One region of the Streptomyces sp. NPDC032721 genome, then DNA from elsewhere that is predicted to be linked to it. Evidence: riboswitches for the same ligand, from Rfam matches in the RefSeq annotation. Region 1 holds a riboswitch; each other region holds the start of a gene.
The links. Region 1 has a riboswitch for cyclic di-AMP ahead of ACZ5PB_RS26060 (C40 family peptidase). Riboswitches for the same ligand answer to the same signal wherever they lie in the genome.
Positions count from the first base shown of each region.

Region 2: linked by a shared signal. The riboswitch ahead of ACZ5PB_RS34930 (M23 family metallopeptidase) and the one ahead of ACZ5PB_RS26060 (C40 family peptidase) in region 1 are both predicted to bind cyclic di-AMP.
Region 3: linked by a shared signal. The riboswitch ahead of ACZ5PB_RS16385 (transglycosylase family protein) and the one ahead of ACZ5PB_RS26060 (C40 family peptidase) in region 1 are both predicted to bind cyclic di-AMP.
Region 4: linked by a shared signal. The riboswitch ahead of ACZ5PB_RS05835 (M23 family metallopeptidase) and the one ahead of ACZ5PB_RS26060 (C40 family peptidase) in region 1 are both predicted to bind cyclic di-AMP.

Region 1 is NZ_JBVIMX010000012.1:300,182-303,462, reverse strand. Features, by position in the region: gene pcrA (DNA helicase PcrA) at 1-1,157, opposite strand, end outside; cyclic di-AMP (ydaO/yuaA leader) riboswitch at 1,383-1,552, shown strand; gene ACZ5PB_RS26060 (C40 family peptidase) at 1,551-2,792, shown strand; gene ACZ5PB_RS26055 (hypothetical protein) at 2,822-3,175, opposite strand.
Region 2 is NZ_JBVIMX010000021.1:148,461-151,741, forward strand. Features, by position in the region: gene ACZ5PB_RS34925 (PP2C family protein-serine/threonine phosphatase) at 1-920, shown strand, start outside; cyclic di-AMP (ydaO/yuaA leader) riboswitch at 1,261-1,394, shown strand; gene ACZ5PB_RS34930 (M23 family metallopeptidase) at 1,406-2,722, shown strand; gene ACZ5PB_RS34935 (PrsW family intramembrane metalloprotease) at 2,842-3,281, opposite strand, start outside.
Region 3 is NZ_JBVIMX010000007.1:66,899-70,179, forward strand. Features, by position in the region: gene eno (phosphopyruvate hydratase) at 1-699, opposite strand, end outside; gene ACZ5PB_RS16385 (transglycosylase family protein) at 1,042-1,740, opposite strand; cyclic di-AMP (ydaO/yuaA leader) riboswitch at 1,743-1,939, opposite strand; gene ACZ5PB_RS16390 (transglycosylase family protein) at 2,239-3,281, opposite strand, start outside.
Region 4 is NZ_JBVIMX010000001.1:1,355,496-1,358,776, forward strand. Features, by position in the region: gene ACZ5PB_RS05825 (HPr family phosphocarrier protein) at 1-99, shown strand, start outside; gene ACZ5PB_RS05830 (GntR family transcriptional regulator) at 259-918, opposite strand; gene ACZ5PB_RS05835 (M23 family metallopeptidase) at 1,131-1,925, opposite strand; cyclic di-AMP (ydaO/yuaA leader) riboswitch at 1,940-2,108, opposite strand; gene ACZ5PB_RS05840 (M16 family metallopeptidase) at 2,346-3,281, opposite strand, start outside.

The sequences.
Region 1 (3,281 bases):
CCGGCGCCGGCGTCGGTCCAGAGGTTCTTCGCGCGGCGGTTCTCGTTGCGCTCGATGACGGCGTTGGCTGCGGTGAGGATCGTCTGGGTGGAGCGGTAGTTCTGCTCCAGCAGGATCGTCGTCGCGTTCGGGTAGTCCTCCTCGAACTGGAGGATGTTGCGGATCGTGGCCCCGCGGAAGGCGTAGATCGACTGGTCGGCGTCACCGACGACGCACAGCTCGCCGGGGGCGCGGCCCTCGCCGGAGGGTCCGACCAGCTCCCGTACCAGCGTGTACTGGGCGTGGTTGGTGTCCTGGTACTCGTCGACCATGACGTGCCGGAAGCGCATGCGGTAGTGCTCGGCGACGTCCGGGAACGCCTGGAGCAGGTGCACCGTGGTCATGATGATGTCGTCGAAGTCCAGCGCGTTCGCCTCGCGGAGGCGGGACTGGTACATCGCGTACGCCTGGGCGAGCGTCTTCTCGAAGCCGTCGGCGGCCTGGCCCGCGAAGGTCTCCTCGTCTATCAGCTCGTTCTTGAGGTTGGAGACCTTGGCGCTGAAGGACTTGGGCGGGAAGCGCTTGGGGTCCAGGTCCAGGTCGCGGCAGACCAGGGCCATCAGGCGCTTGGAGTCGGCGGCGTCGTAGATCGAGAAGGAGGAGGTGAAGCCCAGCTTCTTGGACTCGCGGCGCAGGATGCGCACACAGGCGCTGTGGAAGGTGGAGACCCACATGGCGCCGGCGCGCGGGCCGACGAGCTCCTCGACGCGCTCCTTCATCTCGCCCGCGGCCTTGTTGGTGAAGGTGATCGCGAGGATCTGGCCGGGGTGCACCCCGCGCGCGGCCAGCAGGTGCGCGATGCGGTGGGTCAGTACGCGGGTCTTGCCGGAGCCCGCGCCCGCCACGATGAGCAGCGGCGATCCGGCGTGCACGACGGCGGCACGCTGGTTGTCGTTCAGCCCCTCCAGGAGGGACGCGGCGTCGACCACCGGTCGGGGGGCACCGTCCCGGTAATGGGCGTCGCGGGGCGCCGGGGGTGCGTCGAAGGCACCCCCGAAGAGGTCGTGCGGAACCTCCTCCGGAGGGGCACCTTCTTCGGTGTCCTCCGGGGGCGGCGGGGCCGATTCGTCCTTGGGCTGGAGATCGGCCAGGAAGCTGTCGTCAAAGAGGCTGCTCATCGCCTACCGAGTCTAGGCGGCCCCACTGACAGCCGGTCCCGGATTCCGCCACAACCGGATCCGCCACCACCGTGGGTGACCGGCCGGACACCGCCGCACCCCTCCGGCATGAGGTAACGAAAATGTATCGGGCATATCGAACATCAGACTTCCCACCCGTCACGGGGATTGGCTACGGTGCTGCGCGAGCAGCCCGTACCCCCCTCGGCGATCCGCGCCGGAAGCGGGCCTCTCGCGCCGAATTCGCGCCGCCCGCACGGCGGTTCGGAACCGGGGACCCACACGCAACACCGGGGTGAATCGGCCCGTACCCCCACATTTTGGGCCGTAGGGCACCTTCCGTTTCCACCGCCCGAACCCGACAGCTAACCCGGTAGGCGGTCCACGGAAGGAATGCCTGTTTTGGCATCGCATCGCAAGCCGCGCCCGCGCGCCTCGTCGTTGATACGGTCCTCCGCCCCCGGCATCGGCGTCACGACCGCCGCCCTGGTCACGGTCGGCCTGGTCACCCAGTCCGCGCAGGCCGCTCCCGTCGCGCCGAAGCCGACGGTCGAGGACGTACAGAAGAAGGTCGACGACCTGTACCGGCAGGCGGGGGCGGCCACCCAGAAGTACAACCGGGCCAAGGAGGCCACCGCTCAGCAGCGCGAGAAGGTCACCGGCCTGCTGGACGACGTGGCCAAGCGCACCGCCAAGCTGAACGAGGCCCGGCGGGCGCTCGGCTCGTTCGCCGCCTCGCAGTACCGCAACGGCTCCGTCGGTCCGACGGCGGCGATCCTGCTGGCCAAGGACCCGCAGTCGTACTTCGACTCTCGGCGGCTGATGGCGCGGGCCACCGACCGGCAGAAGAAGCTGGTCGCCGACTACGGCAAGCAGCAGGAGTCGGCCGCGAAGCGGCGGGCCGAGGCGACCGGCAGCCTGGAGCGGCTGACCACCTCGCAGGCGTCGCTGCGGCAGTCCAAGCAGGAGGTGCAGGACAAGCTGGGGATGGCGCGCGGGCTGCTGTCGCGGCTGACCGCCGAGGAGAAGGCGAAGCTGGCGGAGCTGGAGCGCAAGCGCGAGGCGGAGGCCAAGCGCAAGGCGGACGAGCTGGCGCGCGAGCAGGCGGCGGCGGAGGAACAGCGGAGGAAGGACGAGGCCGCGCAGAAGGAGAGGGACAAGGAGGAGGGCGGGTCGGGCAGCGGGTCGGGCCCCGGATCCGGTACGGGTTCGGGCACGGGGACCGGCAGCGGCTCGGGCACGGGGACCGGCACCGGTTCGGACTCCGGGGCCGACAGCGCGTACGCGACGAAGGCCGCGAAGGTGCTGGCGTTCGCCCGCTCGCAGATCGGCAAGCCGTACGTCTGGGGCGCCACCGGCCCCGCGTCGTACGACTGCTCGGGGCTGACCCAGGCCGCCTGGCGCGAGGCCGGGGTGAAGCTGCCGCGCACCACCTGGGACCAGGTGAAGGTCGGCACGCGGATCGCGACCAAGGACCTCAAGCCCGGTGACCTGGTCTTCTTCTACGACGACATCAGCCACGTCGGCATCTACAAGGGCGACGGAATGATGATCCACGCCCCCAAGCCGGGCGCGAACGTCCGCGAGGAGTCGATCTACTACATGCCGATCTACGGGAGCGTCCGTCCGGCCTGACCTTCCGGCCTCCCGTCACACGACCGGAGTCAGGTCCACAGGACCGCGATGAAGATGTTGACGGCCGTCAGTGCGCCGACCGTGCCGAACAGCGCCTTCTCCACCTTCTCCTCGTCGCGCTTGACGTAGACGAGGCCCAGGATCACGACCAGGACCGCCAGCTTGATGCCGATCTTGATGTTGTTGACCTCGTGGTCCTGGGCCTGGTGGAGGCCGACCAGGAGCATGCCGGTGACCAGCATCGTCAGCGAGCCGTGCAGCATCATCGGGGTGAAGCGGGCGGTGCCCGCGCCCATTGCCTTCAGCTGGGTCAGGAAACCGCCCAGGAGGGCGGCGATGCCGATGATGTGCAGGCCTACGAAGACATGCGTGAGTATGTCCATGGGGCGGAGCCTAGGGCGTGTCTTTCGGATCAGGCCGGCCAGGGGGGCCTTGCCCTTTCGGGGTGGCCGAGCGGGGCTGGGTGCGTGCAGCTGCAAGGCGGAGGAT
Region 2 (3,281 bases), on a different contig from region 1:
TGCGCATCCGTGACGACTCGTTGCTGGTGGTGCTGTCGGTGACCGAGCTGGTGACGGTGATGACGGTGGGTGCGCTGGCCGTCTTCATCAACAGGGTCGTACGCCGTGGCGACCGGCGGCTCGCGTCGGTCCGCGTCATCGCCGAGGCCGCCCAGCGGGCCGTCGTACCCACACCGCCGGAGCGCATCGGCGGGCTCCAGATCGCGGCGCGTTACGAGGCCGCCGAGGCGGACGCGTTCATCGGCGGCGACCTCTTCGCGGTGCAGGACACGCCCCACGGGGTGCGGCTGGTCGTGGGTGACGTACGGGGCAAGGGACTTGAGGCCGTCGAGGCGGTCGCCGTGGTGGTGGGCGCGTTCCGGGAGGTGGCCGAGACGGAGAGCACGCTGGAGGGCGTCGCGCAGCGGCTGGAGCGGGCGCTGGCGCGCGAGGGCACGCGGCGGGACGGGCTGGACGCGATGGAGGGGTTCACGACGGCGGTGCTCGCCGAGATCCCGCGCGGCGAGGGCGTCGTACGCCTGGTGAACCGGGGGCACCCCGAGCCGCTGCTGCTGTTCGCCGACGGCGAGGTGGAGGTACTGACGCCGGAGGAGTTCGCGCTGCCGCTGGGGATGGGGGACCTGGGGAACTGGCCGGACCGGGCCCGGGAGTTCGCGTTCCCCGGCGGGTCGACGCTGCTCTTCTACACGGACGGGCTCTCCGAGGCGCGGAACGCCGAAGGGGTCTTCTACGACCCGGCCCTGCGGCTGCGGCGCTCGCTCTTCTCCGGCCCGGAGGCCGTGCTGGAGGCGGTGACGAGTGACGTACGGGTGCACACGGGCGGCAAGCAGACGGACGACATGGCGCTGCTCGCGGTGGGGCGGCCGGGGGAGGGGCAGCCGGAGAGGCGGCGGACCGTGGAGATCGTGAAACGGCCGTGAGGCCGACGGCTGCGGAGCTGTCGGGCCGTGGGAGTTGCCGAGCCGCGGATCCGAGGTGACTACGGGTTGTCACGGGGCGTGCGCGAAGGAGCGCGCTCCGCATAACAATTGACGATCTATCAGTTGTGGAGAGTTTGCACGCACGGGAACGGGTGTGGCCGAAGGGGTGTCAAGGGGTCTTTGGGTCGCCCTACTTGATGGGCATTTGGGAGTGATGTCCTGGCCATCGGTGCGTGCGCTGCGTTAACGATCAACAGGAACGGCTTGGAATTCCACTTGTGTGTCTATTAACGTTCGATAACGCAGCGCGGTCGTCCCAGCCGTCGTCAGAGACGGCGCCGTGCGGCGTGCGCCGAATTCCGTGAGGAAACCGGGGAACCACCAATTGGGGTGAATCGGGCCGAACCTGGCTCGTAGGAGACCTTCCTGCTCCGAACCCGTCAGCTAACCCGGTAGGCGAGAAGGAAGGAAAGGAGCGCGCCTCCGTGGCGTCCAACAGGCCTGCCCCCGAAGCCCCCACAGCCCCCGCTTTCTCGTACGGGGCGTACGGCGTCCCGAACGACACCGACGGGCCGGAGGGCAACGCTTACGGCGCCTCCTACGGCAGCGGCTACGACAACAACGGCTACGGCAGCGGTCACAGCAGCGGCTACGAGAGTGGTCCCGCCGCCACCGCGACGATGCCCGCCGTGCAGACGGTCCCGCAGCAGCGCGCCGGATTCGTGGACTTCGAGGGTCCCGCCGCGTCGACCGAGGAGTGGAACCCCACCGAGGATTCCGTCGTTCCGGTCCGCGGCAAGCACCGGGTGGCCAAGCAGCGCGGCTCCCTGGCCCGCAGCTCCACCGTGCTGGGTGTCGGCGTGATCGCAGCCGTCGGCGCCGGTGGCATCGCCACCGCGCAGGACAAGCCCGCCGTCTCCATATCCCTGCCCGACCAGATCACCGAGTCGCTCGACTCCCTCGCCGACTCCCTGCCGGACGCCAAGTCCCTGCCGGGTGTCGGCGCCCTGGTGTCGGGCTCCGGGTCCGACTCCGGCTCCGAGGAGGGTTCCGGCGAGGAGCTGATGGCAGCCGCGGCTCCGGCGGCTGCTCCGGCCGCCGCCGGTGACCAGGCCGGTGCCGGTACGGGTGCCGCTGCCGGGCAGCCGACCGGGGCGGGCGAGAGCCTGCGCGCCCGCATCCTCCAGCAGGCCGAGCAGCAGCGCTCCGCCGCCGACGAGGCGGTCCAGGAGGCGGCCCGCGCCCAGGCGGTCAAGGACGCAGCCGCCGAGGCGAAGAAGCAGCGCGACGAGGCCCACGCCAAGGCCGAGAAGGCTGCCCGCGAGAAGGCCGAGGCCGAGGAGAAGGCCAGGGCGGAGGCAGCGGCGAAGGCCGAGGCCGAGCGGCTCGCCAAGCTGGCCGCCAGCTACTCGCTGCCGACCTCGGGGTACTACCTCAGCGCCACCTTCGGACAGTCCGGCTCGATGTGGTCCTCCGGGCAGCACACGGGTCTCGACTTCGCCGCTGGGGCCGGTACGCCGGTCAAGGCCGTGCACGGTGCGACCGTCAAGTCCGCGAACTACTCCGGCAGTTACGGCTACCGCATCGTCATCGAGCTCTCCGACGGCACCGAGGTCTGGTACTGCCACCTCTCGCAGATGAACGTCTCGCCCGGCGAGAAGGTCACCACCGGCGAGGTCATCGGCAACGTCGGCGCCACCGGCAACGTGTCCGGCGCGCACCTGCACCTGGAGGTGCACACCCCGGGCGGCGACGGCATCGACCCGGCGGCCTGGCTGCGCGACAAGGGCCTGACGGTCTGACGGCCTGACGCTCCGCCCCCCCGCGTACTCCCGAACTCCGGCAGTCCTGGCGCTCACCCCCCGACGCCAGGGCTGCCGGTTCGCGTTTCAGGACAGCCCGGACGGAGGCGTCGGTCGCCTCAGCGCTTGTACGGGTTGTACGCCGCCGCGTACGCCGGGTGGTACGGCGGCGGCAGCATCCGTATTCGCCCGGTCACCTGGGCCGCGTACACCAGCGCGGGCCCCGCGATCCGCTTGCGCCGCCAGAGCTCTTCCAGCAGCTCCCGCTCCCGGGCGGTGAATTCGGCGGCGGCCCCCGGCGTCGGTACGCCGCGTCGCGCGCGGTAGCGGAGGAACGCGAGCGCGGTGGCGAACCCCTCGTACTCGGAGACGGCGCGGGCGGCGGCCGGGCCGTACGACCGGGCCGCGTACCCCTGCGCCAGCGAGCGGGCCCGCATCGAGGACAGGGCGAGCGGCTCGGCCGGGTCCAGCCAGCCGGCGGCGGCGTACGAGGGAAGCTCGGCGCCGAGCAGCCGCAGTTCGCGCTGCCGGGTCCAGATCGCCAGCCAGGTCAGGAACG
Region 3 (3,281 bases), on a different contig from region 1:
GTAACCGGCCTGCTTGATGGCCTCGACGATGAGGTCGAGCGCGGCGCGGTTGGACTCCAGGTTCGGGGCGAAGCCGCCCTCGTCACCGAGGCCGGTGGACAGGCCCTTGGTCTTCAGCACCTTCTTGAGGGTGTGGTAGACCTCGGCACCCCAGCGAAGGGCCTCGGAGAAGGACTCCGCGCCGATCGGGGCGATCATGAACTCCTGGATGTCGACGTTGGAGTCGGCGTGCGACCCACCGTTGAGGATGTTCATCATCGGGACGGGCAGCAGGTGCGCGTTCGGACCGCCGAGGTAGCGGAACAGCGGCAGGTCGCTGGCCTCGGACGCGGCGTGCGCGACGGCGAGGGAGACGCCCAGGATGGCGTTGGCGCCCAGCGAGCCCTTGTTCTCGGTGGCGTCGAGGTCGAACATCGCCTGGTCGATCAGGCGCTGCTCGGTCGCGTCGTAGCCGACGAGCTCCGGGCCGATCTGCTCGATGACGGCGAGGACGGCCTTCTCGACACCCTTGCCCATGTAGCGGTTGGGGTCACCGTCACGAAGCTCGATGGCTTCGAAGGCACCGGTGGAGGCGCCGGACGGGACAGCAGCACGACCCGTGCTGCCGTCGTCGAGGCCGACCTCGACCTCGACCGTGGGGTTGCCTCGGGAGTCCAGGATTTCCCGGGCTACGACGACGTCGATGGACGGCACGAGCATCTCCTTATGGGATGTGACGCTTGGGGAGGCGCCGCTGGGGGCGCACGGTGCAGGGTCGCTTTCGGCCTTGCGACAAGAGCCTAACCGGACCGGAGCCATCGGCCAGCCGATCGACCGTCCCGTGGGACGAAAAGATGCCCGAATGCCTGTAATACAGGACGAAGGACCTACTGACTTCTCACTGTCCGTGATCCCTGCGTTCACCTTTTGTACGTAAGGCGTGCGTACCCCTGCGTATCGGTGGACGTAAAAGACCCCGGCCGGGCGCGTACGGGGGGAAGTCGCGCCTGGCCGGGGTCCGGCATGGGGGTCGGCGGGGGTGGGCCGCCGCCCCCACGGGGGTCAGCTCAGGTGGAGCTGCTGACCCGGGTAGATGAGGTCGGCGTTGGAAACGACGTCCTCATTCAGGTCTGCGAGGTGCTGCCAGCCGCCCTTGACGCCCTTGGCCTCGGCGATCTTCGAGAGAGTGTCGCCGGACTTGACCCTGTACTCGCCGTCACCCTTCTTGATCTGGCCGCCGGCCTTGGACTCGACCTTGGGGACCTCGACCTTGGGGGCCTGGCGGGTCTCGCTGCGGGAAGCGGGCGCCTCTTCGCGCTTCTTCTCCACCTTCGGGGCGGACTGCTTGGCGGAGCCCGAGCCGGTGCTGACGCCCGGGTCGACACCGTCGTTGCTCAGGTTGCCGGCGCCCGCGCAGGCCCAGGCACCCGGGCCCTGCATGTCGAGCAGCTTCTCGGCGGTGGCTATCTGCTGGCCCTTGGAGGCCTGGTCGGCGCGCGGGGCGTACTGGGTGCCGCCCGCGGCGGCCCAGGAGGACTGCGAGAACTGCAGACCGCCGTAGTAGCCGTTGCCGGTGTTGATGGACCAGTTGCCGCCCGACTCGCACTGGGCGACGGCGTCCCAGGTGTCGACGGAGGCGGCGGAGGCCGTGGAGGCCCCCATCAGCGGGGCGGCTACCGCGACACCGGCGACGCCGGCGTAGGCGGCGACGCGGGTGGCCTTGGACGGACGGCGGTGCTTGCCCTTGCTGAAAAGCGACATGGATATCTCCTCACCGACGCCTTCGAGGTGAGCTGTCGGGTTCGGGCTGTGAGTTCGCCCGGTCGCTTTCCCGGTCCGCATCCGTCATGACTGCGTTCCGCTCGGCGACTTCACCCCTAGCCGTTTCCGTACGTCTCTCAACGTCCGGGCCCGGCACTTACCTTGGGTCCCCCGCTCCTGCCTACGGCGCTTTACGCGACGACTGCTCCCGGGCCCCGTCGGCAGGATTCGGCGTGACGGGTACCGGTGCTCACCGGTGGCGAGCGAGGACGACCGTAAACACAGGAGTCCCCGATGTTCAAAGAGGCACATCGGGGACATCTCACCCCTCCTTGCCCTCCTCCAACCCTCGTTTACGCAGGTCAGAAGGGGCGCAGCAGGAGCTCCCGGCAGCGACACGCCAGTTGGGGCGAAGAGACTCATGTCTCACTCGCGCAGAACCGGACATTCACCCCTGAACTACCCGTGTTTTGTGACGGTTTCCGGGTTGCCGGGTGGCTATTTCTCGCCCAGTTCGAGGTGCTGGCCAGGGCGGATGAGGTCCGGGTCGTCGCCCAGCTCGGTCCGGTTGGCCTCGTAGAGCGCCGGCCACCCGCCGGGCAGCTTCGCCTCGTCGGCGATGTGCCAGAGGTTGTCACCGGGACGCACGGTGTACGTGTCCTCGACGACGGGCCCCGCAGGGGACTTGCCGCCCCCTCGGGAGGCGTGCCGTCCGGACTCGCGGTCGTCCGTCGCGGGCGGGGCGGTGGGGTCGGTGGCGGGGCCCTCGGAGGGGCTCGCCGAACCGTCCGTACCGGGAAGGGAGTTCTCGGGGGCGGGGGTGCCCCGGTGCTTGCCGCTGCCGTTGCCGTCGCCCCGGGCGGCGTCGCCGCCGGCGGAGGCGGTGGGGTCGGGGGCGGGGGTGCCGGGGGCGGGGGTGCTCGGGAGGGGCGTGCCGGGGAGGGGCGTGCTCGGAATGGTGCCGGGCACCGAGGGGTCGGCGCTCGGGTCGGTGCCGGGGGTGGCGGCCGGGTCGGTGCCGGTGGCCGGGTCGGTGCTCGGGGTGGCGCCCGTGCCCGCGTCGGCGCCCGTGCTCGGCGACACGCTGGTGCTGGGGGTCGGCTGGACCGGCTGGGCCGGCTCGATGGGCTTGGCCGGGATGGTCGACTGCGCGGGGCCGGTCGACTCGTCCGGCCGCGCGCTCTGCCCGCCGTCCGGCGTGCCGGGTCGCGCGGACCCCGCCGCGGGTGCGGACGGGTCCTTGGACCCCGTACCGGGATCGGCGGCGTCCACCCCGCCGGAACCCGACCCTCCGCCGGAAGCGGAACCGGAGCCGGCCCCACCGCCCGGCGCGAGCCCGGATATGACGGCACAACTGGGCCACGCCTGCGGCCCTTCGGCCGCCAGCACCTTGTCCGCGATCCTGATCTGCTGCGAACGACTGGCGAGGTCGGGACGCGACGCGTACGCGCCGCCCCCGTACTGGTCCCACTTCTCCTGCGAGAACTGGAGCCCGCCGTAGTACCCGTTGCCCAGGTCGGCGCTCCACATGCCGCCGCTCT
Region 4 (3,281 bases), on a different contig from region 1:
ATCGTGCTGGCGTCCGAGGCGGAGGGCGCGGACGCCGCCCTGGACCGTCTGGCGAAGCTGGTCGCCGAGGGCCTGGACGAGCTCCCCGAGACCGTCTGACCCTCACGACCCAAAAGGTCGCGCCCGTACGGGCGAATTCGCACGAAAGCCGCGGTCCCCTAATCCGGGGGCCGCGGCTTTCGTCATTTCCTCATGGCATCGGCACTCAGGTAATTCACGCAGGAAGTTTTCTGTACGGCCCGTTCTACGGCCCTTTTGTTAATTCCGGCCGCTCGTCAGGTTTACGGCGTGTTGCGGAATCCTCATGCGGTACGAGGCCACCGCCCGCTCCGCATGCTGCGCGGTCAGCGCCCTGGCCCGCTCGGCATCCCGGCGGGCCACCGCGTCCACGATCGCGCCGTGCTCGGCCCACCGCTCGGCGGGGCGGGCGGGCCGTTCGGCGACGTACATCCAGGCGGTCTTGTGCTTCAGCTGGGTGAGCAGCGTGATCAGTCCGGGGCTGGCGGAGGCCTGGGCGAGCGTCTCGTGGAACCACCCGCCCAGTGCGGTCAGATCCTCCCCGTCCGCCCGCCTGGACCGCTCCTGCCCCAGCCTGACCAGCCCGCGGAGCACCTTGAGGTGCGCCTCGCTGCGCCGCAGGGCTGCCCGCGCCGCGCCCAGGGGCTCCAGCAGGGTGCGTACCTCCAGGAGGTCGGCGGCCTCCTGCGCGGTCGGCTCGGCGACGCAGGCGCCCGCGTGCCTGCGGGTGGTAACGAAGCCCTCGGACTCCAGCGTGCGCAGCGCCTCGCGGACCGGGACGCGCGAGACGCCGTACCGGCGGGCCAGTACCTCCTCGGTCAGCCGGCTGCCGCGCGGCAGCACCCCGGACACGATGTCGTCGCGGATCGCCGTACACACCGAATGCGCGGGAATGCGCATGCCCGACCCTCCGTCCGTTCTGCTGCGGCTTTCCCGGAACTGTATTGCAGCGGACGGGAATTGCGGGCGGCGAGCGGAAATTCATGGCCGAATTTTGGCCCTTGAAGGCCACCTGGAAGTCCCCCGGAGGAGAAAACGGCGGGAATGCGCGGGAACGCGGGAACGCCGAAGGCCCCGGCTCACGGAGAGCCGGGGCCTTCGGGGAATCCTGGTCAGACGCTGACGCCGTGGCCGCGCAGGTACGCGACCGGGTCGATGTCCGAGCCGTACTCGGGGGAGGTACGGGCCTCGAAGTGCAGGTGCGGTCCCGTGGAGTTGCCCGTGGAGCCGGAGAGGCCTATCTGCTCGCCGGGGGTCACGGACTGGCCGACGGAGACGCCGATCGAGGACAGGTGGCCGTACTGGGTGTACGAGCCGTCGTTCATCTTGATCACGATGTTGTTGCCGTACGCGCCGCCCCAGCCGGCCTCGACGACCGTGCCCGAGCCGACGGCGACGACGGAGCTGCCGGAGGAGGCGTGGAAGTCGACGCCGGAGTGGCTGCCGGAGGACCACATGGCGCCACCGGACTTGTAGCTGGTGGAGACGTACGAACCGGCGACCGGCAGCTGGAAGGTGTTGAGGCGCTTGCGCTCGGCCTCGCGGGCGGCGCGCTCGCGCTCCTCCCGCTCCTTCTTGATCTTCGCCTCGGCCTTGCGCTTGGCCTCCGCCTTGCGGGCCTCCGCGGCCTTCCGCTCGGCCTCGGCCTTCTCGTAGGCCTGCTTCTGCGCGGCGGCCTGGGCCTCGATCTTGTCGCTGAGGTTCTCCGTCACGGAGTCCTCCAGGACGACGGCACGGAGGGCGCCGGTGTCTTCTGCGGCCAGGTCCTGCTCGGCGGCGATGGCCTGCGGGGCCAGCGTTCCGATGACACCGGTCGTGGTGAGGGCGGCGACTCCGGCGAACTTCGCGCTCCTGCGCGACAGTACGGAGGGACGACGGTGCTTCCCGGCGGCACGGGTGAACGCCATGAAGTGGCTGTTTCCTTTCCTTCCTTCTCGCCTACCGGGTTAGCTGACGGGTTCGGAGCAGGAAGGTCTCCTACGGGCCCCACCGGCCCGTGAAGGGCGATGGCGTCCGATTCACCCCAGGGACGTAAGTGGGTCCCCGGCTCCCCAGGCTCGCGCCTGACGGGGACTCGGCGATGACTGCCCGGTGCCGCGGTTGCGGCGCTCTCTGACGGACAGCCGGACCGACGCTAAGCGGCCCTTCTTTCAATCACCAAACAGAGACGGGATTTTGTAATGCAGCCCACACGGCAGACACGCAACCTCCGCATCAAAACGGACATAAGGGAGGACCCCGACGACTCACCCGTCATCGGGGTCCCACTTGCCCTGCTTTGCACCGCTGTTCGAGCAGCAGGCGCGACCGTCAGCCGGTGACGACCGTCAGCCGCTGACGACCGTGACCTCGCCGATGCCGAGCGCGCGGACCGGGTCCTCGATCTGCGCGGCGTCGCCGACCAGCACGGTGACCAGCTTGTCCACCGGGAAGGCGTTCACGACGGCCGCGGTGGCCTCCACGGTGCCGGTCTGCGCGAGCCTGGCGTACAGCTGGGCCTGGAAGTCGTCGGGCAGCTCCTGCTCGACCTGGTCGGCCAGCGTCGCCGCGACGGCCGCCGCCGTCTCGTACTTGAGCGGGGCGACGCCCACCAGGTTCTGCACGGCGACGTCGCGCTCGGCGTCGGTGAGACCCTCGGCGGCCAGCGTCCGCAGGACCTTCCAGAGGTCCTCCAGGGCGGGCCCGGTCGATTCGGTGTCCACGGAGCCGCTGATGGCCAGCAGGGCGGCGCCGCGGCCGTCGTCGGCGGAGCGCAGCACCTGGCCGAAGGCGCGTACCCCGTAGGTGTAGCCCTTCTCCTCGCGCAGGACGCGGTCCAGGCGGGAGGTGAGGGTGCCGCCCAGGCAGTACGTACCGAGGACCTGGGCGGGCCAGACGCGGTCGTGCCGGTCGGCGCCGATGCGGCCGATCAGCAGCTGCGTCTGCACCGCACCGGGGCGGTCCACGATGACGACCCGTCCGGTGTCGTCGGCCGTGACGGCCGTCATGGGGCGCGGCTCGGCGGTGTTGCCGGTCCACTCCCCCAGGGTGTCCGCCAGGACGGCGTCCAGGTCGGTGCCCTCCAGGTCACCGACGACGACGGCGGTGGCGGTGGCCGGGCGGACGTGCGTCTCGTAGAAGGCGCGCACGGCCGCGGAGTCGATGTTCTTCACCGTCTCCTCGGTGCCCTGGCGGGGGCGCGACATCCGCAGGGTGTCCGGGAAGAGCTCCTTGGAGAGCTGCTTGGCGGCCCGCCGGGACGGGTTGGCCGCCTCGTGCGGGAT